3 regions of the Erythrobacter sp. LQ02-29 genome follow, and region 2 is predicted to be linked to each of the others. Evidence: predicted binding sites of a transcription regulator. Region 2 holds the regulator's gene; each other region holds the start of a gene.
What was found. Region 2 encodes LexA, which represses DNA repair genes until DNA is damaged. Its sites were predicted from a motif close to GTTCCNCNCTTGTTCT; they were not measured.
Positions count from the first base shown of each region.

Region 1 (8,007 bases), 560 kb from region 2:
TACTAGGTATTCTAAATGAAGGAGTCGATTCGATGCGCATCTTGCGGTGCGCTACTTTTCAAAGCAGAACGGAACGCATTGGTGGGCCGCGTCGAGGTAAAGTGTCGCCGTTGCCGCCATTTCAACATTCTGAGGCCTTCGAGCCCTCCCCAGAGCGCCAATTGAGCAGCCTGTGGAGAAAGTCCTTGTGGCTTCACATACCGAACCTACCAAACTTCTCGGGATCTCGCTTTGTGCCGGATATGCCGGACTGGACCTCGGCATCAGCATCGCCGAACCCCAATATCGAACTGTGTGTTACGTCGAGCGGGAAGCCCATGCAGCGGCCACTCTCGTGGCGCGGATGGAAGACGAGGCGTTGGATCAGGCGCCTATATGGGACGATCTCAAATCCTTCGATGGCCGAGCGTGGCGTGACCGCGTTCATATCCTCTCTGCCGGATATCCCTGCCAGCCATTCAGCGTCTCCGGGAAACGAAGAGCTGAAGATGACCCCCGACACCTCTGGCCCGAAGTTGCACGCATCATCGACGAAGTCCGACCATCAATTGTCTTCGCGGAAAACGTCGAAGGCCACATCGATCTGGGATTTGCCGAGGTCGCGACCTGCCTTCAGGACTTGGGCTTTGACACAAAAGCGGGCCTGTTCACGGCGCGAGAAGTCGGTGCTCGCCACCGCCGGCGACGCCTCTTCATCATGGCCGACGCCGACCGCCACCGATGCCGGGTATTACCCCGAACTGCTGATCGATTCGGGAAGGGTATCACCGAAGAGCCCGTTGGACATCGTTCCGTCGAGCTCGGGCCAGTACTCGCTGGAGAACGCAGCGCGGATCTGGACTTGGCTTTGGCTCCTACTAGCGGCTCTGGGGGTAAAGCTGAGCGACCGTTGCCCCTCTTCGCTCCCGGTCCGGGTGAGCTTGAAGCATGGGAAGACCTCCTTCGTAAGCGGCCTGATCTCCAACCCGCGCTTCTACGAGCTCATGTTCGGATGGCCGATCGATTGGACCGCACCCGAGGAGTCGGTAACGGGGTTTCAAGTTTGGCGGCAGCGTATGCGTGGCGCACTCTCCGCGCTGCCTTCATGTGATGAATAAGCGATCCCACGTCGCGCCAGCACTATGGACCGGGACGCGCATAAAGCGTGTCCCGGTTTCTCAACGCTGAACTGTCCCAGTTTCGACAGTTGGGCGTTAGCTTATCCGCGGATTTGCGCGCCTTCGCACTAAGTGGGACACCGTTGGTCTGTAACTGGGACATCGAAACGGGTTTCCGCGGTTTTCAGCCTCAAGATCGCGCGACGACACCTAAAGATGTGCCAGAAATTTAGTCGGTTTCCGGAGGACGCCTACGCCTCACGAATGCGCCGTTTTCCGCTGGTTACAGTCCCATTTCATCCCAGCAGATCACGCCAAATCCCGCCTTATCACCGAGAGTGAATAAATGGCGCATCACAATGTCGAATTCCCTGAGGAATCGCTCGATACGGCGTATCAGCATGGAAGGATCTCCGAAGGCTGCGAATCTGTGTTCCTGTTCTGTTCTGATTCGTTCCACTCGAAATCCTACTTGTCTAGGAGTTTTCCTACTGGTAGGGAGCGTGGACGATCATGACGTCCGATCCATCATCCGAACCGCGCGAGCGCCTGCTCGCCTTGGCGCAGGAAAAGCGCGCCAGCCTTGCCGCGCTGTCGGAGATGATCGGGCGCAATCCCAGCTATTTGCAGCAGTTCGTGCGCAAGGGCAGTCCTCGCAAGCTGGAGGAAGGCGACCGGCGGCGGCTAGCCGAATTCTTTGGCGTGGCGGAAAGCGAGCTCGGCGGTCGGGAGGAAAATTCCTATGCGGGCGGCGGAAAGGCGGATAAATCCTTCGTCGCCATCCCGCGTTTGGGGATCGCCGCGTCGGCAGGACCGGGGCAATTCGCGCAGGGCGAGAAACCGTTCGACCATTTCGGCTTCTCCGCCCGCTGGCTGCGCGACAATGGCTTCGACCCCAGGATGCTGTCGGTGCTGACGGTGGAAGGCGATTCGATGGAGCCGCTGCTGCGCAAGGGCGACGAAATTCTGGTCGATCGCACGCCGCGCCCCTTGCGCGACGCGATCCATATCGTGCGGATGGACGATACCCCGCTGGTCAAGCGGGTGGCACTCGCCGGGCATGGCCGGGTCGCCCTGTTGAGCGAGAACCCGGCCTATCCCGCGCTCGAGGTAGACCTGGCCGAGATAGAGGTGGTCGGGCGTGTGGTCTGGAAAGGCGGGCGGCTATGATCCGCGCTCACTTCCTCGGCGCGCCGCCAGCAATGCAAGGTCCTTACGCATGAGCGATTGCGGATGCGAGCCCCCGGCGCTGGAAACGGCTGCGCAGAAGCATGCGCTGCGTATCGCGCTGGCGCTGAACGCGGTAATGTTCGTCGTCGAACTGGCGAGCGGCCTGCGCGCCGGGTCGACCGGCCTGATCGCCGATGGGCTCGACATGCTTTCGGACGCTGCCGTCTACGCGATCGCGCTGGTGGCGATCGGCGCATCGTCCCGCTTCAAGGCCAATGCGGCACTGGGCAGCGGCATCGCGCTGTTCGCACTTGGCTTGGGGCTGCTGGCGGAGGTGGCGCGGCGCTTCTTTGCCGGGACCGCGCCAGAGGGGCCCTGGATGATCGCGGTCGCCTCGATTGCGCTGGTGGTGAACGTAATCGTGCTGCGTCTGCTGGCAACGCATCGCCGGGGAGAGGTGCATTTGCGCGCCGCGTGGATATTCACCCGGGCGGACGTGGTGGCGAATGCCGCGGTCATCGCCAGCGGCCTGGCCGTGCTCGCGACCGGAATCGGCTATTTCGACCTGATCGTCGGCGCCGCGATCGGCCTCTATGTCCTGCGCGAAGCGGTCGAGATTGTGTCGGAGGCCCGCCAAGCTCGACGGACCGTCTGAGCTTGCATCGCGGCGGACCTGCGGCCACATCGTTGCCCATGCCCGATAGCCAGACCCAGCCGCCGATGAAGGCCGCGATCATTCCCGTCACGCCGCTGCAGCAGAACTGCTCGCTGATCTGGTGTACGAAGACCATGCGCGGTGCGGTGGTCGATCCCGGCGGCGATCTGGACCGGTTGAAGGCGGGCGTGGAGCGCGCCGGAGTGACGCTCGAGAAGATCCTCATCACCCACGGCCATCTCGACCATTGTGGGCAGGCAGGTGTGCTGGCGAAGGAGCTGGGCCTGCCGATCGAGGGGCCGCAGGAAGCGGACCGGTTCTGGATCGCGCGCCTGGCCGACGATGCGGCCCGCTTCGGCACGCCGGGCGAGCCCTTCGAACCCGACCGCTGGCTCGAAAACGGCGACCAGGTGACCGTGGGCGAACTGACGCTCGACGTGTTCCATTGCCCCGGTCACACGCCGGGCCATGTCGTCTTCGTCCATCGGCCCAGCAGCTTCGCGATCGTGGGCGACGTGCTGTTCCAGGGCAGCATCGGGCGCACCGATTTTCCGATGAGCAATCACCAGGATCTGATCGACGCCATCACGGGCAAGCTGTGGCCGCTGGGCGACGATATCACCTTCATTCCCGGCCATGGCCCGACCAGCACCTTCGGCCGCGAACGGCAGAGCAATCCCTTCGTGGGCGACGCTGCGCTGGCAGGTTAGGGCGCGAACCGGTTGCATTGCGCCGGAATCACGCTATAGGGCGCTGCTTCCCCGCTCGGCTGGGCTTTCAAGGGCGTCCGACCCCATGGGTTGTGCGCGCTCCGGCCTTCGCCTAAGCGGTCCAAGACATAGATTTAGACGTATTTCGCAGGAACAGGTGCCGCCATGGCTGTCCCAAAAAGAAAAGTATCGCCGCATCGTCGCGGCAATCGCCGCTCCCACGATTCGCTGAAGGTCGAGGCCTTCCACGAATGCAGTAATTGCGGCGAGCTCAAGCGCCCGCACAATCTGTGCCCGCATTGCGGCTTCTACAACGGTCGCGAAGTTCTCGCGCCGAGCCTCTGACGATCCGGGGCCCCGGCCCCATAATCAGGAGAGCGCCATGACTTTGCCGCGTATCGCTGTCGACGCGATGGGCGGTGACGAAGGCGTGCGCGTGATGATCGACGGCGCGGCTCTCGCCCGCCGGGATCACGACCGCTTCCAGTTCCTGCTGGTCGGCGACCGCGCGCGCATCGAAGCGGCGCTGGAACATCACCCCAATCTGCGCGCGGCGTCCGAAATCCTGCATTGCGAGGATGTCGTCGGCGGCGACGAGAAGCCGTCCCGCGCACTGCGCCGGGCCAAATCCACCAGCATGGGTCTGGCCGTCAACGCGGTGAAGGAAGGCAAGGCGGGGGCCGCGGTCAGCGCCGGCAATACCGGCGCGCTGATGGCGATGAGCAAGCTGGCGCTGCGCACGATGCCGGGGATCGACCGCCCGGCGCTCGCCGCGCTGCTGCCGACCCTGGCCGAACACGATGCGGTGATGCTGGATTTGGGCGCCAATACGGAAGCCGATGCGCGCAACCTCGTCCAGTTCGCGATCATGGGCGCGGCCTATTCGCGCATCGTCAACGGCTTCACCGCGCCTCGCGTGCGCCTGCTGAACATCGGGACCGAGGAGCAGAAGGGCACGCCGGAACTGCGCGATGCGGCGGCGACCCTGCAGGCTGCAAAGAACCTGCCGCTGACCTTCGACGGCTTCATCGAAAGCGACAAGATCAATCGCGGCGAAGTGGATGTCGTGGTGTCGGACGGGTTTTCGGGCAATATCGCGCTCAAGGCGATCGAAGGTGCGGCGCGCTTCGTGACCGACCTGCTGCGCAACGCCTTCACCAGCTCGCTGCGTTCCAAGATCGGCTTCCTCGTCTCGCGCCCGGCGACCGAGCTGCTGCGCCACCACCTCGACCCGAACAACCACAATGGCGCGGTCTTCCTGGGCCTCAACGGCGTCGTCGTGAAAAGCCATGGCAGCGCCAGCGCGAAGGGCGTGGCGCATGCTGTCGCCGTCGCCGCCCGGCTGCTGGAGGAAGACCTGACCAAACGCGTGGCCGACGATCTCGCCCAGCTCAACCGGAGCGGCTGGGCGCATGGCGGCGAAGCGGAGGCGAAATGATCCGTTCCGTCATCCGGGGCTCCGGCTCCGCCCTGCCGGCGCGCTGCGTCAGCAATGCCGAGCTGGCCGAGCGTGTCGATACCACCGACGAATGGATCGTGGAGCGCACCGGCATCCGCCAGCGCTATCTCGCGGGCGAGGGGGAGACCACCGCCAGCCTCGCGACCGACGCGGCTCGTGCCGCGCTGGACGATGCGGGCTTCGACGCGGATTCCATCGGGCTGATCATCCTGGCGACTTCCACGCCCGACAATACCTTTCCCGCTTCGGCGACGAAGGTGCAGGCCGCGCTGGGAACGCCCGGCGGCATCGCCTTCGACGTGCAGGCGGTATGTTCGGGCTTTCTCTATGCGCTCACCACCGCCGATGCGATGCTGCGCACAGGGATGGCGAAGCGGGCGCTGGTTATCGGCGCGGAAACCTTCAGCCGCATCCTCGACTGGGAAGACCGCACCACCTGCGTGCTGTTCGGCGACGGCGCGGGTGCGCTGGTGCTGGAAGCCGAGGAGTTCCGGGACGAGGCGGGCGCACCGGGCATCATCGCCTCGGCGCTCCATGCCGACGGGGCGCAGCACGATCTCCTCTATGTCGATGGCGGTCCCTCGACGACGCAGACCGTCGGCCATCTGCGGATGAAGGGGCGCGAGGTGTTCCGCCACGCTGTCGTCAATCTCGCCCAGGTGCTGAGGGAAGTGCTGGACGGCGCAGGCCTGACGGCGGAGGAAATCGACTGGGTCGTGCCGCATCAGGCGAATGCCCGCATCCTGGACGCCACGGCGCGCAAGCTGGGCCTGCCGCCGGAGAAGGTGATCGTCACCGTGGACCAGCACGCCAACACCTCGGCCGCGTCGGTGCCGCTGGCGTTCGACCACGGCGTGCGTTCGGGCAAGATCGCCCGCGGCGATCTCGTGATGTTCGAGGCGATGGGCGGCGGCTTCACCTGGGGTGCCAGCCTCGCGCGGTACTGATCCGGCAGGGGTTGGCGAAGCTGTGTCATTAGGGGATTGCCCCGAGGTACGGTTTGCGGTCTAGGGTCTAATTGTTTAATCTATGTTGGATTTTACCGCGGGTCCGCACCGAACGAGCAGGAGATTTGACCGAATATGTCCCGTTCCCAAGGCACGTTGACCCGCGCCGATCTGGCCGAGACCATCAACCGCAAGATGGGCTTCAGCCGCGCGGAGTCGCTGAACCTGGTCGAATCGATCCTCGCCCACATGTGCGAAGCCATGAAAAGCGGCGAGAATGTGAAAATCTCCGGCTTCGGCACCTTCGTGCTGCGCGACAAGCGCGAACGCATCGGTCGCAATCCCAAGACGGGCAAGGAAGTGCCGATCACCCCGCGCCGGGTGATGACGTTCCGCGCCAGCCAGATCCTGCGGGATCGCATTTCGGGGCTCTAAGCCGGTGGCGGCGCGGTTCGAGGACGGGAAGGACGAAGGGGCGCTGCGCACCATCGGCGAAGTCAGTGCCGCGCTGAACATCCGTCCGCATGTCCTGCGATATTGGGAAGAACAGTTTCCCATGCTCCAGCCGCTCAAGCGCAGCGGCAACCGGCGGTATTATCGAACCGCCGACGTTGCCCTGGTCGAAGCGATCGACCGGCTGGTCAATGTCGAGGGCTACACCATCAAGGGTGCGCGCCAGGCCATTGAGGATGGCCGCTCCGATGTCGCGGGTGGGACCGAAAGCGCGCCGCAAACGGACACGGCAGAGGTTGCGCCGGAGCAAGGGCGCGACGCGAAAAACGCCACCATCGCTAGCGACTTGCTGTCGGAACTGACGGATATCCGCGACAGTCTAGCGAAAGCGCTGAACGCATAGAACGGCCTTCCCGGTTTTTGCGGATGCGGAAGCTGGCCGGGCTTTGCCACCTTCTCGATGCCGGTGCTATCGCGTCGGAAGCTACAAGACCTCCGTCGTGGCCTGCATGATCGTCGTCAGATTGTAGGGCTTCCCGACCGTGGGAACCTGCGCGAACCGGTCGGGGTGCGTGACATTCCCATAACCAGTGGCGAAAATGAACGGGCAGCCCTTTTGCGTCAGGACATCGGCCAGCGGATAACTGAGGTCGCCGTTCAGGTTCACGTCGATGATTGCGAGGTCGTAATCCGTTTCGGCGAGCGCCCGCTCCGCATCGGCGCGTGATGCGACAAGCGTGGTTTGCGCGCCTTCATCCGAAATCATGTCGTCGAGCGCGAACCCGATGATGACCTCGTCTTCCACCAATAGCACGCGCTTCCCTGCCAGATTCATGCCGCTTCCAGCTCCGCCCGCATCGAGAAGCGCAACCCATCCGGCTCGTAAGCGACCTCGGCCGAACCGGTGGAACGATCGGAAACCCCGCGTGAGATAAGCCGCGTGCCGAAACCCGGCCTTTCGGGGGGCGTTACAGCGGGCCCGCCCTGTTCCTTCCATTCGAACACCAAGGCCTTCGCTCCGTTCTCGACGACGTGCCACCGTATCGCGATGGAGCCGCTTTCATTGGATAGAGCACCGTATTTCATGGCGTTAGTGCACAATTCGTGGATGATCATCGCAAGGGAAACGGCCGTTTGCGGGGGCAATCGCACCAGATCGCCCGAGAAATCGATCCGTGCCAGTGCATCTCTCGCCGTGGCCTGGGCGGACTGCCGCACGACATCTGCAACCTCGGCCGCACCCCAGAACCCCTCGGTCAAGAGATTGTGAGCCGTCGCCAACGTCCGCAACCGCGCCTCGAATACCACGCGCCCACGCTCCGTTTCGGCGGTGCGGAACGATTGCATGGCGAGCCCCTGCACGATCGCCAGCGTGTTCTTGACCCGGTGATTAAGCTCGTTGACCAGCGATTGCTGCCGCTCCAGCGAGAGCACCTCGTCGGTTACGTCGTTGCCCTGGATGATTATCCCGCGAACGACGTCGTCATCGAGAACCGGCTGGAAGACGAAATTGAGG
Region 1 is NZ_JANCNT010000001.1:1,696,900-1,704,906, forward strand. Features, by position in the region: gene MKP08_RS14410 (Com family DNA-binding transcriptional regulator) at 16-165, shown strand; gene MKP08_RS14415 (DNA cytosine methyltransferase) at 188-1,090, shown strand; gene MKP08_RS08405 (S24 family peptidase) at 1,611-2,267, shown strand; gene MKP08_RS08410 (cation diffusion facilitator family transporter) at 2,317-2,922, shown strand; gene MKP08_RS08415 (MBL fold metallo-hydrolase) at 2,988-3,632, shown strand; gene rpmF (50S ribosomal protein L32) at 3,798-3,977, shown strand; gene plsX (phosphate acyltransferase PlsX) at 4,015-5,070, shown strand; gene MKP08_RS08430 (beta-ketoacyl-ACP synthase III) at 5,067-6,038, shown strand; gene MKP08_RS08435 (integration host factor subunit alpha) at 6,174-6,473, shown strand; gene MKP08_RS08440 (MerR family transcriptional regulator) at 6,478-6,894, shown strand; gene MKP08_RS08445 (response regulator) at 6,976-7,326, opposite strand; gene MKP08_RS08450 (PAS domain-containing protein) at 7,323-8,007, opposite strand, start outside.
Region 1: the regulator LexA is predicted to act here: its motif matches at 1,530-1,545, upstream of MKP08_RS08405 (S24 family peptidase).

Region 2 (8,007 bases):
TCCTGATCATCGTCGCGGCCCTGTCCGATGGGCAGATGACCGAAATCGAGAATGCGGCCACCGAACTGGGAATGGACGTGCTGGTCGAGGTTCACGACGAGGATGAATTAAAGCGCGCGCAGCTGCTGAAAAGTCGCCTGATCGGGATCAACAACCGGGACCTGCGCACCTTCGAGACCGATCTTGCGGTTACCGAACGCCTCGCCGCCCAGGCACCCGAAGGTGCCGTGATCGTCGGGGAGAGCGGGATCGCTACCCACGCCGATTGCCAACGCCTTGGCGATGCCGGGGTGCGATGCTTCCTGGTCGGGGAAAGCCTGATGCGGCAGGACGATGTAGAGGCGGCCACGCGCACATTGCTGCATGGCTGAGCGCGCAAGCTGTCCTACTGTGGCGTCATGGAGCAATATCGCCGCCATGATCGCCCGTTCGATCCTGTCCGCACCGCGTCCGAATTGCGCAACCAGCGGTAGATTTTCCGAGCCCAGGACTGTGTTCCAAGTGTTCCATCCTGTAGGACTTGCCGGATCCGGAGAGACACTATGAAGTTACTCGGTACGCTCGTCGGCCTGCTGATGATGGCCATGGGGACGGTGTGGATCCTTCAGGGTCAGGGCATCGCCTTTCTTGGCAGCTTCATGGCCTACGATCGCCAGTGGACAATGTGGGGCGCGGTCCTGCTGCTGGCCGGTCTCGCAATCGCCATCTGGTCGAACAGGCGGAGGCGTTAGGAGGCCGATGGCCGAACTCACCCATCTCGATGAGCATGGCCACGCGCGCATGGTCGATGTTGGTGGCAAGTCCGCCACCGCGCGGGTCGCGGTCGCCACCGGTCGCATCCGCATGTCCCCCGAAGCGCTGGCGGCCGTTCGCAACGCCGACGCGCCCAAGGGCGACGTTCTCGCCGCGGCCCGGATTGCCGGGATCATGGCGGCGAAGCGGACCGGTGAGCTGATCCCGCTATGCCATCCGCTCGCGCTCGACGCGGTGGGCGTGGCGTTCGCGTTCGACGACGATGCGATCCGGGTGGACGCGACCGCTTCGCTGACGGGCAAGACCGGCGTGGAGATGGAGGCGATGACCGCCGTCTCCGTCGCGCTGCTGACGATTTACGACATGGCCAAGGCGATCGACAAGGCGATGGTGATAGAGGGCGTACGCCTGCTCTCGAAGCGCGGGGGAAAGTCGGGCGAGTGGCGCGCGCCGGAATGAAGACTCCGCCGATCCCATTGGAAGAAGCGCAGTCCCTCCTGCTCGAGCTGGTGAAGCCGCTCGGGACGGAAACGCTCGGCGTCGATGACGCGCTGGGGCGCTATCTGGCGAAACCGCTGGCCGCGCGCCGGACTCAACCTTCCGCCGACCTCTCCGCCATGGATGGCTACGCCGTCGCCGGAAACGGTCCATGGCGGATCGTCGGTGAAAGCCGGTGCGGCGCGCCGTTCGACGGCTCGCTGACCAGCGATCAGGCCGCGCGGATATCGACCGGTGCGATCATGCCGCGCGGCGCCGATGCCGTCCTGTTGCAGGAGGATGCGGCCCGCGAGGGCGATACCCTGTCGGCCAACGACCGACCCCATGCGCGCCATATCCGCCGGCGCGGGTTCGACTTCGCGGAAGGCGACACGCTGCTGCACGCCGGGTCGCGCATCGGTGCCGCCGCGATCGCCCTCGCGCGCTCCGGCGGTCACGCGACCCTCGAAGTCGGAACCATGCCGAGGCTCGCGCTGCTCGAAGGCGGCGACGAGCTTGCGAGCGATCCCTCGCAATGCACAGAGCACCAGATACCTGCCAGCAATGCCGCCATGCTGCGCGCCATGGCATCGCACGTTCCCTGCTCGGTCGCGGTCGAGGATCCGATCCCCGACCGCATCGATGCTCTGGTCGAAGCTTTCGAACGCCATTCCGATGCCGACCTGCTGGTGGTTTCGGGCGGTGCCTCGGTGGGCGACCACGACCTGGTGCGCCCCGCGCTGGAGCGAGCCGGGGCGCAGATCGCCTTCTGGCGCGTCGCCATGAAGCCGGGAAAGCCCCTGATGGTGGCGCAGCGCGATCGTCAGCTGGTGCTCGGCCTGCCAGGCAACCCCGTCTCCAGCTTCGTCACCGGCCTCCACTTCATGCTGCCTGCTGTGCGCAAGCTGGCCGGTGCGGCGCATCCGGTTGCCAAGCCGCTATTGCTGCCCCTCGCGGAAGAACTCGCCGGTGGCGGCCCGCGGCGCGAGTTCCTCCGGGCACGATGGGATGGCGAGGCGCTTCATCCGCTCGGTCAACAGGATAGCAGCGCGCTGGAGGCACTGGCCGGCGCCGACGCACTGATCGACCGCCCGATCGACGGCGAACGTCTGCGCGCCGGATCGCTGGTGCCCGCCTATTGGATCGGAAATGGCGCTTTTGCTTGACGGCGCTCTATCTGTTTCCTAATTGTTCCACATTCGTTCGCCGATAGGCGGATGATTGGAACAACGATGCAGGAGCCTGTCCATGCTCACCGCCAAGCAGCACGAGCTGATCCGCTTCATCCAGCAGCGGCTGGAGAAGACCGGGATTTCCCCGTCGTTCGAGGAGATGAAGGAAGCCCTCGACCTCAAGAGCAAGTCGGGCGTGCATCGCCTGATCTCCGCCTTGGAGGAACGCGGCTTCATCCGCCGCCTGCCCAATCGCGCGCGGGCGCTGGAAATTCTCAAGCAGCCCGAGGATGCGGTTGGCGGTGGTACCCCGCAGGCGGCGAACGATGTGGTCACTTCGGCGAAGGCCGCGTCCGCCAAGGCACCCGAACCTGCTAACGACGTCATCGAGATTCCGCTGCACGGGCGCATCGCGGCAGGTGCGCCGATCGAGGCACTGGAAGATTACCAGAGCCTGCCGGTCCCGGCGGCGCTGCTCGGCCCCGGCGATCACTACGCGCTTGAGGTATCGGGCGATTCGATGATCGAGGCGGGCATCTTCGACGGGGATTACGCGTTGATCCGGCGGACCGACACGGCCCGCGATGGAGAGATCGTGGTTGCACTGGTCGACAACGAGGAAGCGACGCTGAAGTATCTCCACAAGGACAGCGGCCGCATTCGGCTGGATCCGGCAAACTCCGCCTATCAATCGCAGGTTTACGATTCGGCCCAGGTCCAGGTGCAGGGTCGGCTCGCGGGGCTCCTGCGGCGCTATCACTGAGGGTTTCCGGCCGAGCGTGCGTCTACGCGGTACGCGCTCGGGATCAGTTGTCTCGCGGCGCGCGCCACCAGCCATGTTCGCCCTGCCCGTCGGCCACCGTGGCCACGCGGCGGTCGTCGAGATAGAGCGCCAGACCCCCGCTACGGCTGAGAAAGCGCCGATCGGCCAGCAACCAGCGGGGGCGGCAGGTATAGGGCAGGTAGCGGTCGGCCACGACGATATCGGCTCTCTCGCATGCGGCGGCCAGCGCTCTTTCGGACACCAGATCGCGACTGCGCGCCATGAGGATGCTCCAGTGCCGGTCCCCTCGGTCGAGCTCGACGGTGCAGAAATCGCGGCTGCATCGCGCCAGGGCCGAATGGTCGATGCCGACCGTCTCCGCTCCCCTGCCGCCGAGTTCCACCAGCGTGTCCCGCGCATACCCGGAGCGCCCCTCGCGCAGCATGACGAGCCTGCCCTCCTCGTCCGCGATGCCCACATTGCGGCCATCCCGCCCGATCAGGATATCGGGCGCAGGCGTCATCACAAGAAGACCGAGCGCCAGGGTCACGGGCAGGAGGCCAAGCAATCTGCCGCGACCGCTCCACAAGGCGAGCCACAAGCCGCCCAGCACGAACAGCGCGATCGTGAGACCGCTCATTTGCGGGGCAAGCTTGACCGCCCCCGGCTGCGAAGCGGCAAAGTTAGCAATCGCCAGCAGCAGGTCGAGCGACCAGCCCGCCAGCCACCACACCGGTCCGCCCAGCCCCACCAAGTCAAGCACGAGCGCGAGCGCGATCAGCGGCATGCTGACGAAAGTGGTCAGCGGTATGGCGAGAACATTGGCGAACGCCCCGTACAGACCGGCCCGATGGAAATGGAACAGCACGATCGGCATCAGCGCAATCTCGATGACGAAGCCCGTCAGCAGCAGCATGGCAAGGTGCCGCAGGAACCGCCTCGCCATGCCCTCGTCGCGCGGTGCGAGGAAGCGCCGGACCGGTCCCGTATTGTGAAGCGCGACGAGGGCAATCACCGCGCAGAAGCTCATCTGGAAGCTCGGCCCGACCAGCGCCTCCGGCCATGCCAACATGACCACACTCGCGGCGACCGCGACCATGCGCAGGCTCAGCGGTTCGCGCCCCAGCGCCAGCGCCAGCAGCACCAGCACTGCTCCGACGCAGCTGCGCACCGTGGGCACCTCGGCCCCGGTCAGCAGGGTGTAACCGATCCCGGCCGAGGCCCCCACGGCGGCAGCCATCACAGGGAGACGCACGCGCAAGACGAGCCACGGCCACAAGGCCAAGATGCGCAATGCGAGGAAATAGGCGGCAGCGATCACCGCGCTCACATGCAGACCGCTGATCGAGAGCAGGTGCGTCAACCCGGCATCGCGCATCGCGCTCTCGTCCCGCTCGGCGATCGCACCGCGATCACCGCTCGCGAAGGCCGCTGCGATCGCTCCTTCCGATCCGCTCAACTGCCCCCTCACATGCTGCGAAAGATGCCGCTGCGCGCGGCTGAACGGACCGGCCTCGCTTTGGCCCACCGACAAGATCTCGATCTCCCCTATCACCGAGCCCGTCGCGGCAAGCCCTTCGAACCAGGCCGTTCGCGCGAAATCGTAGGCTCCGGGCACGAGCGGTGGGGCAGGCGGCATGAGGCGCGAGCGAAGGCGAACGATATCTCCCTCGTCCGGCGGCGCATTGTCGGCGAGCAGCGGCACGTTCACCCGGACCTTGCGAGCGTGACCGTCCTGCGCGTCGCGATATGCCAGGGTAAGACGGCTTCGATCGCGGGCGGGCTGGTCTTCACGTTCCAGCACCCGGCCCTGTAAGGTCACCACCCGCGGGTAGGCGAGAGGCTCGGCGCCTACCGTTGCGGAACGCGCCCAGACCAGGCCGATACCCAATGCGAAGACCAGCGTAGCGATCATTACCGCCCGTCCGAGATACTCGCGCGTTTCGTTACGCGAAATCGCCCACCCCCACAGCGCCATCAGAAGAGCCGCTGCGATGGCCGCGCCCCATTCCCATCGGCTGTGAAGCGCAAACCAGCTCGCAATCCCACCGGCCAGAACGACGGCCAGCCACGGTGCACGATCGAAACCAGCATTGGCCAGGGCCGAATCGAGTCTCGTGGCGATGCTGGACAAGTGCACGCGCGAATGCCAAGGCACGTGCTGCGCTGCAGCATCCCCCGGGCCGGGGCCCGCCCCCATCGGCACATTCGGTACGTTGCTGCTGGCCATTACGTGATTTGAAAGGAAGGCTCGCCCCATGGCAAGCGACAGCAGCGCCTCAGCGAGCCCGGTGGTGACGCGGTTCGCCCCCTCACCGACCGGCTATCTGCATCTGGGCGGTGCCCGTACCGCGCTGTTCAACTGGCTGTTCGCCCGCCATCATGGCGGCAAGGCGTTGTTGCGGATCGAGGATACCGACCGCGCCCGATCCACCCCGGACGCGATCGAGAAGATCCTCGACGGGCTGGAGTGGCTCGGGCTCGATTACGACGAAGCGCCGGTGTTTCAGTCGGAGCGCGCCGAGCGTCATGCGCAGGTGGCGAACCAGCTTCTCGCTGCAGGGCACGCCTATAAATGCTTCGCGACGCCCGAGGAACTGGAGGCGATGCGCGCCGAGCAGCGCGCCAACAAGCAGCCCTTGCGCTATGACGGGCGCTGGCGGGACCGTGAGCCGGGCCCCGAGCAAGACGGCATGCCCTACACCATCCGCATCAAGACGCCGGTCGACGGAGAGACCGTGATCGAGGACGCAGTGCAGGGCACGGTGCGCGTCGCCAACAGCGAGATCGACGACTACATCATCCTGCGCGGCGACGGCACGCCGACCTATATGCTGGCCGTGGTCGTCGACGACGCCGATATGGGCTGTACGCACATCATCCGCGGCGACGATCATCTGAACAACGCGTTCCGCCAGCTGCCGATCATCCGCGCCATGCAGGAAATGGGAGAGGACTGGCGCGAGCCGGTCTATGCGCATGTGCCCCTGATCCATGGCAGCGACGGTGCCAAGCTGTCGAAGCGGCACGGGGCCGTCGGGGTCGAGGCGTACCGCGACGAGCTGGGCGTGCTGCCCGAAGCTTTGTTCAACTACCTCCTGCGGCTCGGTTGGGGCCACGGCGATCGCGAGGAGATCACGCGGCAGGAAGCGATCGAGCTGTTCACGCTCGAGGGCGTTGGCCGGAGCCCCTCCCGCTTCGATCTCAAGAAACTCCAGAACCTCAACGGGCACTATATCCGCGAGGCGGACGATGCCCGCCTCGCGAAACTGGTGGCCGAACGGATCGGACCTGAAGCCGATGCGGAGCTGCTTCGGCAGGCGATGCCGTTCCTCAAACCGCGAGCGAAGGACGTGAACGAACTGGCCGCCTCGGCCGCGTTCCTTTTCACCTCCCGACCGCTCGAAATGACCGAGAAGGCGGAAGGGTTGCTCGACGCCGAAGCGCGCGCCCGCCTGAGCGAGGTGTCGCAGGCCTTAGCAGCGGAAAACGACTGGACATCCGAGGCGCTGGAGGCCACGACCAAATCGCTTGCCGAACGGCTGGAAATCGGCCTGGGCAAGTTGGCGCAACCCATGCGCGCCGCTCTCACCGGCACGACCGTTTCGCCCGGAATTTTCGATGTGCTCATTCTGCTCGGCAAGGAAGAATCCCTTGCCCGGATCGACGCACAGGCCCGAGCGTTGAGCGAATAAACCAGACTAAGGAGGCCCAATATGGCGGACAAGACCGCAACACTGGAACTGGCAGGCGAAAATCATGACTTTCCCGTTCTGAAGGGGTCTTGCGGCCCCGACGTGGTCGATATCCGCAAGTTGTATGGCTCCACCGGCTGTTTCACCTTCGACCCGGGCTACAAGTCGACCGCGGCTTGCGAGAGCGCGCTGACCTTCATCGATGGTGAAGAGGGCGTGCTCCTTCATCGCGGCTATCCGATCGGCGAACTGGCCGAAGAATCCAGCTTCATGGAAACGGCCTATCTCCTGCTGAATGGCGAGCTGCCGGTGCAGGACGAGCTGGACGATTTCACCTACACCATCACGCGCCATACGATGCTGCACGATCAGCTGCGCCAGTTCTATCAGGGTTTCCGGCGCGATGCGCACCCGATGGCGATCATGTGCGGCGTGGTGGGTGCGCTGTCGGCGTTCTACCACGACAGCACCGATATCTCCGACCCGGAGCATCGCAAGATCAGCTCGCATCGCCTGATCGCGAAGATGCCGACCATCGCCGCTTGGGCATACAAGTATTCGATCGGGCAGCCGTTTATGCAGCCCCAGAACGACCTGTCCTATACCGGCAACTTCATGCGCATGACCTTCGGCGTGCCGGCGGAGGAATACGAGCTGCACCCGGCGGTGGAAAAGGCGATGGACCGAATCTTCATCCTCCACGCCGACCACGAACAGAACGCCTCGACCTCTACCGTCCGGCTCGCGGGCTCTTCGGGAGCTAATCCGTTCGCCTGTATCGCCGCGGGCATCGCCTGCCTGTGGGGTCCTGCGCATGGCGGCGCGAACGAGGCAGCACTCAACATGCTGCACGAAATCGGCACGCCCGACAAAATCCCGCATTATATCGAGCGGGCCAAGGACAAGAACGATCCGTTCCGCTTGATGGGCTTCGGCCACCGGGTCTACAAGAACTACGATCCGCGCGCGACGGTGATGCAGAAGACCGTGCGCGAGGTCTTCGACGCGCTGAAGGTCGACGATCCGGTTTTCGAAACCGCATTGCAGCTCGAGGAAATCGCGCTGAACGACGACTATTTCCGCGAAAAGAAGCTATTCCCGAACGTGGACTTCTATTCCGGGATCATATTGTCGGCGATCGGTTTCC
Region 2 is NZ_JANCNT010000001.1:2,259,087-2,267,093, forward strand. Features, by position in the region: gene trpC (indole-3-glycerol phosphate synthase TrpC) at 1-371, shown strand, start outside; gene MKP08_RS11165 (hypothetical protein) at 543-731, shown strand; gene moaC (cyclic pyranopterin monophosphate synthase MoaC) at 739-1,212, shown strand; gene MKP08_RS11175 (molybdopterin molybdotransferase MoeA) at 1,209-2,396, shown strand; gene lexA (transcriptional repressor LexA) at 2,479-3,165, shown strand; gene MKP08_RS11185 (ComEC/Rec2 family competence protein) at 3,209-5,305, opposite strand; gene gltX (glutamate--tRNA ligase) at 5,424-6,860, shown strand; gene MKP08_RS11195 (citrate synthase) at 6,882-8,007, shown strand, end outside.

Region 3 (8,007 bases), 1.3 Mb from region 2:
TTGTCTTATTGCAGTTCGCACTTCGACGGTGCCCCTTCGGCCTTTGGCTGTCGCCATTGCACGGGGTCGTTCATCCGACAAGAGTGGGCGGGCAAGTGTTCGCGATCGGGACTGAGGGACACTAATTTGTCGACAGCGCCGCGCTGAACGAAATAAGGCGATACTTGGCGGGAGCATCGCTATGGGCGAATTTCCCGACGGGCATATCGGGCCGGAGTCGGGATACGGTGCCCGCTCTATGGCGATCGGCGCCGAAGCTCGGTAACGGGCGACCGGGCGCTACGTCGAACGACGAATGGGGGCACCCGGTACGAGCATGACGGACTACGCCGATCTTCGCGACCTTTCCCGGTTCGGCAGCAGGATCGCGCTGATCGGTGCAGACGGGCGCGAATGGTCCTATGCCGAACTGGCGCAAGCGGTGGAGAATACCGCACGGGCGCTCGGCCCCGACCGCATGCTGATGATGCTCGAAGCGAAGAACGACGTTCGCACCGTGATCTCGCTCCTCACCGCGCTGAAGGCCGGTTACCCCGTCATGCTGACCGGTGGCGGTGCAGCCGGTGCCTCGATCGCATCCACTTATCCCCCCGGTCTCGCGATCCGTGCCGGGACCGACGACGTGCTGCCGCCCTCGGTCGAGCACACCCAAGCCGCGCCGGTCGCGCTGCACGACGACTTGGCGCTGATGCTGTCCACCTCCGGTTCCACCGGATCGCCCAAGCTGGTCCGCCTGTCGCTATCCTCGCTTCAAGCGAACGCGGTTTCTATCGCGACCTATCTGGAATTGGGCGCAGGATCGCGCGCGATCACGTCGCTGCCACTGCATTACAGCTATGGGCTGTCTGTCATAACCTCGCACTTGGTGGCCGGTGGCTCGATCGTCCTGACCGACGCATCCGTGGCCGACGCCGCGTTTCGTTCTCTCTGCGAGCGCTACGAAGTGACCGGCGTCGCGGGTGTGCCCTACAGCTACGAGTTGATGGAGCAGAGCGGCTTCCTCGACCGGCTGCCGCCATCCATCGATACCCTGACCCAGGCCGGGGGACGTCTCGGGCCCGAGAAAGTCCAGAGCGTGGCGGCGCGCGCGCGTGACCAGGGGGCAAAGCTGTTCGTGATGTACGGGCAGACCGAAGCCACCGCGCGCATGGCCTATCTGCCGCCCGAGCTCGCTTTGCAAAATCCGGACGCCATCGGTCGCGCGATCCCCGGCGGGGAATTTCGCCTCGCCGACGGCAGTGGCGGAACGATCGAGCGGGCAGGCGAAGCCGGGGAACTGGTATATAGCGGCCCGAACGTCATGCTGGGATATGCGCAAGGCCCCCAGGATCTGGCGCGGGGTCGCGAGATCGAGGAACTGCATACCGGCGACATCGCCATGCGAGACGAGGCCGGGCTTTATCGCATCGTCGGGCGGATGAGCCGCTTCGTGAAGCTGTTCGGCCTGCGGATCGGGCTCGACGACGTGGAAGCACTCTACCGCGATCGCGGGATCGAAGCTGTCGCGGCGGGCGACGATCGCATGCTGGCGATGGTATTGCCCGCCGGCCACGACGCCGACGCAGAGCGGGCGTGGCTCGCCAGTCGGCTCAAGCTGCCGGAAACCGCGATCCACGTCGCAACCGGCGAGATACCGCGCCTGCCCACCGGGAAACCGAATTACGGAACCATCATCGCCGCGGCGAGCGAACGAGCGGATCAATCGGAGCCGCAAGACAACCGGACCGTTCGCGAGCTGTTCGCCGACATCTTCCCCGGCAGATCGCTGTCAGGCGATGACACCTTCGTCAGTTTGGGTGGCGATTCGCTGACTTACGTCCAGGCGTCGATCGGACTGGAGGAAATCCTCCGCCAGCTTCCGCTGGAGTGGCAGGACAAGACGATCGACGAGCTTTCGGCGCTCCCGCGGGCAGGGCAGGGCACCCGCTCTTGGTGGACGCCGCGAACCTTCGGATCGGATATCCTGGTGCGCGCCGCTGCGATCCTCGCGGTGGTAATCAACCACGCTTCCGATACCTGGCTGGTCGGCGGGGGTGCGAATGTCCTGCTCGTCCTGTTCGGGCTAAACTTCCTGCGGTATCAAGGTGCCCATCTGACCGGCCTCGATCGGCTGGTGCCGCTGCGCAACTACCTGTTGCGGATCATCCTGCCCTATTACGCTCTGCTGATCGCTTACAGTGTCGGCACCGGTCAGTACGACTGGCCCGCTTTTTTCCTCGTAAGCAATTTCACCGGCCGGTTCGGCAATCTGATGGAACCGTACTGGTTTCTGGAGCTGGTCGCACAATGTCTGCTGATCCTGACGGTGCTGTTTTGCCTTAGGCCGGTTCGCACCCTCGCCGCGCGATCGCCATGGACATTCGGGCTGGGCTTCTTCGTTGTGGCAAGCGCCGTCGGCCTCGTCTCGCAAATCGCCTTTCCGCGACCGGATCTCGCCTTCCGCCTGCCCGAATTCCTGTTCTGGTTCATCGCCTTCGGGTGGTGCGTGGGCCTGGCGAAAGATCGCACGCAAAAGACGATACTCAGCGTCCTCGCCATTGCGATGGCCATCGCGATCGCCACGATTTCCCAGGGGCAATCCGGTGCCTATCTCAAGATGCCACAACAGATCGTCTGGTTCGTCGGATCGGCCCTGATCCTGCTATGGCTGCCCCGCCTCGCGCTGCCGGGCATCGCACGCCGAGTCGTGACCGAAATCGCCGGAGCCGTCTTCCAGATTTACCTGGCGCACAACATCGTCGTGCACATGTTCCTGTTCGTCTGGCACTACGACAATCTGGCGGTGATCCTGCTCCTGTCGGTACTGGCGGGCGTCGCCTTGCGGTACGCGCAGGCGTTCACCGCGTCGCTCTATTCCCGCTACGTCCCGCTGGTGCTGCCGTCACGGAGCGCCGTCGCGATCGATACCTAGCGGGGGGCCGCGGACGGCGCGTGAAGCATGCTCCGGTTGCCATCCCACTTTCTCCAGCGCAGCGCCCAACAGGCGGGTCCGGAGGCTTTCGGCGGGCCTGTCCACCAGGACGTAGAAGGCGATCGCGACCATCAGGATCGCGCCCAGCACCACCACCTTTCCAGCCAGTCCATAGGCGGCGAGCGATGGCAGCAGCAAGGCGACAACCGGCCAATGGATGATGTAGAGCGGGTAGGAGAAGTTGCCGAGCGTCCGATCGATGGGCCCGCTCTGCTGTCGCACGTTCCAGGCGACGAAGGGCAACAGGAACACGACCCACAGCTGCCCGAAGATATCTTCGTCGATCGGGCCCGGATCACTCTTGATCAACAGGGCCGATAGCACGGGCGAAAGGAATACCAGCACACCCACCGCGCCAAAGGCCAGCAAGCCCGCGAGCACGAGGCCCCGCGAAGGTGCCCAGCGCGTGGCGTAGATCGCCATGCCGAGTACGAACGACGGGGCATAGGCGAGGGCCGTCCACAGGCCGGGCCCTTCGCGCAAAAACCAGCCGAAGGCGGTGACGGCGATCACGCCCGCGGCGATGACCGCCCGGCTGCGGATGCGCGCCCCGAGGAGCCACAGCAGAGGGAATAGGAGGTAGAACTGCATTTCTAGGTCGAGCGACCACGCGGTTCCCAATACGTCGAGCCGGTTGGACGCGATGCCGAACAGCGCCAGCCCCGCCAGGGTGATGGGCGGACGGGGCTCTCCGACCAGCGCGAATACGCCCAGCGCCAACACGAAAGCGGCGGCGAAACTCAGCCAGATGCGCAGGAAGCGCGAGAGGTAGAATATCCACAGCGTCGGATATTTGCTGTAGCGCCGGTCGTAGATGGCGCTGATCCAGTATCCGGACAGCGAGAAGAACACGAACACCGCCGGACGCCCGATCTCGAAGTTCGAAAGATGGCTCGCCACCACGAATGCGGCGAGGATCACCCGGAAGGTGCCGGGACCGATGGCGAGGCCGTGTGGGAGGGACAGCGGGCCTGTCACAACGTGACGCATCCCGTCGAACGGCAACCGACGTCGTTCATGCAAATCCCCAGACTGACTCGCGCCCTATGCTGGGGTCGCCCGCATCGACGCTCTTCCTGTCCTGTCGAGGGCGAGCATGCAACGAAAGATCAGACGGCCGCACGAATTCGAGACAGGTTGGCGCGGTGGTCGTGTCCGGTATCCGCGCCGGCTCCGACTGAAAGTCGTGCACCCAAACGCCCCCCCCCGCATCCTGTCCGGAGTGGGGGGGTCTTTAATTCGAACCCGCTTGGGGACTACCGAAATCTCACTGGCAGCTGAGGCATTCCTCGTAATCGGTTTCCGCGCCGTCGCCCGCGGCGAGTTCGTATTTCGCCGCGTCGGGGGTGTTGTCGGTTTCCACCCCGCCAGCGAAGCCGGCGCGCTGCACGCTCTTCGAGCGCAGGTAGTAAAGCGACTTGATGCCCTTCTCCCACGCGCGGAAGTGCAGCATCATCAGGTCCCATTTATCGACATCGGCGGGGATGAACAGGTTCAACGACTGCGCTTGGTCGATATAGGGCGACCGGTCGGCCGCGAATTCCAGCAGATAGCGCTGATCGATCTCGAAGCTGGTCTTGTAGACCGCCTTTTCCTCGGCCGTGAGGAAATCGAGATGCTGCACCGATCCGCCCCGCTCGAGGATCGAGTTCCACACCGCGGTCGAATCCTTGCTCTTCTTGCGCAGCAGTTTTTCGAGATACGGGTTCTTCACGATGAAGCTGCCCGACAGCGTCTTGTGGGTGTAGATATTCGCCGGGATCGGTTCGATGCAGGCGCTGGTGCCGCCGCAGATGATGCTGATCGACGCGGTTGGCGCGATCGCCATCTTGCAGCTGAAGCGCTCCATCGCGCCCATTTCCTCGGCGTCAGGGCACGGTCCGCGCTCCTTCGCCAGCACCATCGATGCCTCGTCCGCCTTGGCGCTGATGTGCTGGAACATCTTCAGGTTCCAAGCCTTCGCCATCGGCCCTTCGAGCGGCAGCCCTTTCATCTGGAGGAAGGAGTGAAAGCCCATCACGCCCATGCCGACGCTGCGTTCGCGCGCGGCGGAGTATTTCGCCCGCGCCATCTCGTCCGGCGCGCGGTCGATATAGTCCTGCAGCACGTTGTCGAGGAAGCGCATGACGTCTTCCACGAACCGCTTGTCCCCGTTCCACTCGTCCCACTTTTCGAGGTTGAGCGAAGAGAGGCAGCACACCGCGGTGCGATCGTTGCCGAGATGGTCGCGGCCCGTCGGCAGAGTGATTTCGCTGCACAGGTTCGAGGTCGATACCTTCAGACCCAGCTCCCGGTGATGCTTGGGCATCATGCGGTTTACCGTGTCGTTGAACACGATGTAGGGCTCACCCGTCGCCAGCCGCGTTTCGACCAGCTTCTGGAACAGGCTGCGCGCGTCGACGGTCTTGCGGACCGATCCGTCGCGCGGGGAAACGAGGTCGAATTCCGCGCCATCGCGGACCGCTTCCATGAAGGCGTCGGACAGCAGCACGCCGTGGTGCAGGTTCAATGCCTTGCGATTGAAGTCGCCGCTGGGTTTGCGGATCTCGAGGAATTCCTCGATCTCGGGGTGACTGACATCGATATAGCACGCCGCCGAGCCGCGCCGCAGCGAGCCCTGGCTGATCGCCAGCGTCAGCGAATCCATCACCCGCACGAAGGGGATGATGCCGCTGGTCTTGCCGTTGAGGCCGACCGGCTCGCCGATGCCGCGTACCTGGCCCCAATAGGTGCCGATGCCGCCGCCGCGGCTGGCCAGCCAGACATTCTCGTTCCAGGTGCCGACGATGCCTTCCAGGCTGTCCTCGACGCTGTTGAGATAGCACGAGATCGGCAGGCCCCGGCCCGTGCCGCCGTTCGACAGCACCGGCGTCGCGGGCATGAACCACAGGTTCGAGATGTAGTCGTAGAGCCGCTGCGCGTGATCCTGATCGTCGGCATAGGCATCGGCGACGCGGGCGAACAGGTCCTGGAAAGTCTCGTCGGGCAGCAGGTAACGGTCGATCAACGTCTCCTTGCCGAATTCGGTCAGGTTCGCGTCGCGCGCGGGGTCGGTCGCGATATCGAAGCGGCGCGCATTGACCCGCTTGCTGTCGTTTTGCGGAGAGGTCGCGGTCTTCATCGCTTCGGCCATGGCGGATGCCGCAGCGTCGACCAGCGTACCTGAGCCCGCGTCCCCCTTGTCCATGCGCACCGCCTTGTCGCTCTTCGCGACCTGCGACGAGGTATCCGTGTCGATCGTGTCGACGGCCGCATCCGCGCTATCCATCGTCATCCCGGTATCCTTGCTGAAATCCATCTCGTCGCCCCAATCGCTGGCTTCCCGACGATTCGTGATATCGCCGAATGTTCCACATATGTTCGTGCAAGTCGAGCGCCGTGCGTCCGTCTTGCATATAGGTAGGGTTCGCAGGATTTCCCGTCCCCCGTCAGTCCCCAGGCCGTCCACAGTCTGCCCACCGGTTTGTCCCGGCACCGCTAGGTCTTGGGGCTCGTCTGCGAAGCGAACCACTAGATACTGAATCAGAGCGGCGGAATGCGCAATAGGGCGAAAGGGCGATTTGCCGTGAGCACCCGTCCCGATCACAGGTGTTTCATGATGACAATACACCGCGACGCGTGGACCAAGCTGGCCTCTCGCCAAGGCAAGCCGGAAAACGAATCCGTGAAAAAATTTATCGCCGGAAAAGCGGTCGAGCGGGGCTTTAAATCAATCGAATCGGAGGGCGCAATTATGCTGCGCCGCGCGCGTGCTCCGCGATCAGCGCAGCGAAGCGATCGACCAGCGGCAATGGCAGGTCGTGACCCATCCCGGGGAAGGTCTCGATCCGCGCGCCGGCGATGCTCGCGGCGGTATCGCGCCCGCCCGCGCTCGGGACCAGCGGATCGTCCTCGCCATGGATCACCAGCGTCGGGGCCTCGACCCCGGCGAGGCGCGCGCGGCGGTCCCCATCGTGCAGGATCGCGGCGAGCTGGCGCTGCATCCCGGCGGGATAGACGCTGCGGCGGACGGTCTTCGTCACCCGGTCACGCAAAGCCTCCTCGTCCACCGGATAGCCCGGGCTGCCGATAACACGCGCGATCTTCATTCCGTGTGCCACCAGCACAGCCTCGTCCGCCGAATCGGGCCGCTTGGTCAGCACGTCCATCGCCTCCTTCTTCGCAGCGGGCAGCTTCGGATTGCCGGTGGTCGACATGATGGAGGTGAGGGTGATGGTCTTACCAGAATGGTTCGCGGCGACGAGTTGCGCGATCATGCCACCCATACTCGCGCCCACGATATGCGCCCGGTCGATCGCCAACGCGTCGAGCAAGGCGGCGGCATCGTCCGCCATGTCAGCCAGGGTGTAGGGAACCGCGGGCTTCAGCCCGATCTTGCCCAGCAGGATCTGTTTCGCCGGGCCAGGGAACTTCGCCCCTTCCATCTTCTGCGACAGGCCGATGTCGCGATTGTCGTAGCGGATCACACGGAAACCCTCGGCCACTAACGCATCGACCAGCTCGTCGGGCCACAGCGTCATCTGCGCGCCCAGCCCCATGATCAGCAGGATCACCGGCGCATCGCGGGTCCCGCGATCTTCATATTCGAGCGTGACCCCGTTTGCGTTGATCTGGGGCATTCGTGCGTCCCTCCCGCTTCTGTTTCGCCTTGTCCGACGTATCCCTACGGCACCAGCACCGTATCCTTGGCCACCGGATCGGTCTCCGGCCAGTCGAGCGTGAAATGCAGACCACGGCTCTCGTGCCGCTTCAGCGCGCTCTTCACGATCAGGTCGGCGGCCTGATGGAGGTTGCGCAGTTCGATGAGGTCGGTGGTGACGCGGAAAGCGCCGTAATAATCCTCGATTTCGCGCCCCAGCGTGGCGATGCGGTGCGCCGCGCGCTCCAGCCGCTTGGTCGTGCGCACGATGCCGACATAGTTCCACATGAACCGGCGAATTTCGGTCCAGTTCTGCTTGATCACGACCTCTTCGTCCGAATCAGTGACGCGGCTGGCATCCCACGGCTTGATCGCCGGCGGCCCTTCCAGATCGTCC
Region 3 is NZ_JANCNT010000001.1:962,141-970,147, reverse strand. Features, by position in the region: gene MKP08_RS04750 (AMP-binding protein) at 317-2,911, shown strand; gene MKP08_RS04745 (acyltransferase) at 2,882-3,949, opposite strand; gene MKP08_RS04740 (ribonucleoside-diphosphate reductase subunit alpha) at 4,239-6,269, opposite strand; gene MKP08_RS04735 (alpha/beta fold hydrolase) at 6,703-7,590, opposite strand; gene nadB (L-aspartate oxidase) at 7,635-8,007, opposite strand, start outside.
Region 3: the regulator LexA is predicted to act here: its motif matches at 6,319-6,334, upstream of MKP08_RS04740 (ribonucleoside-diphosphate reductase subunit alpha).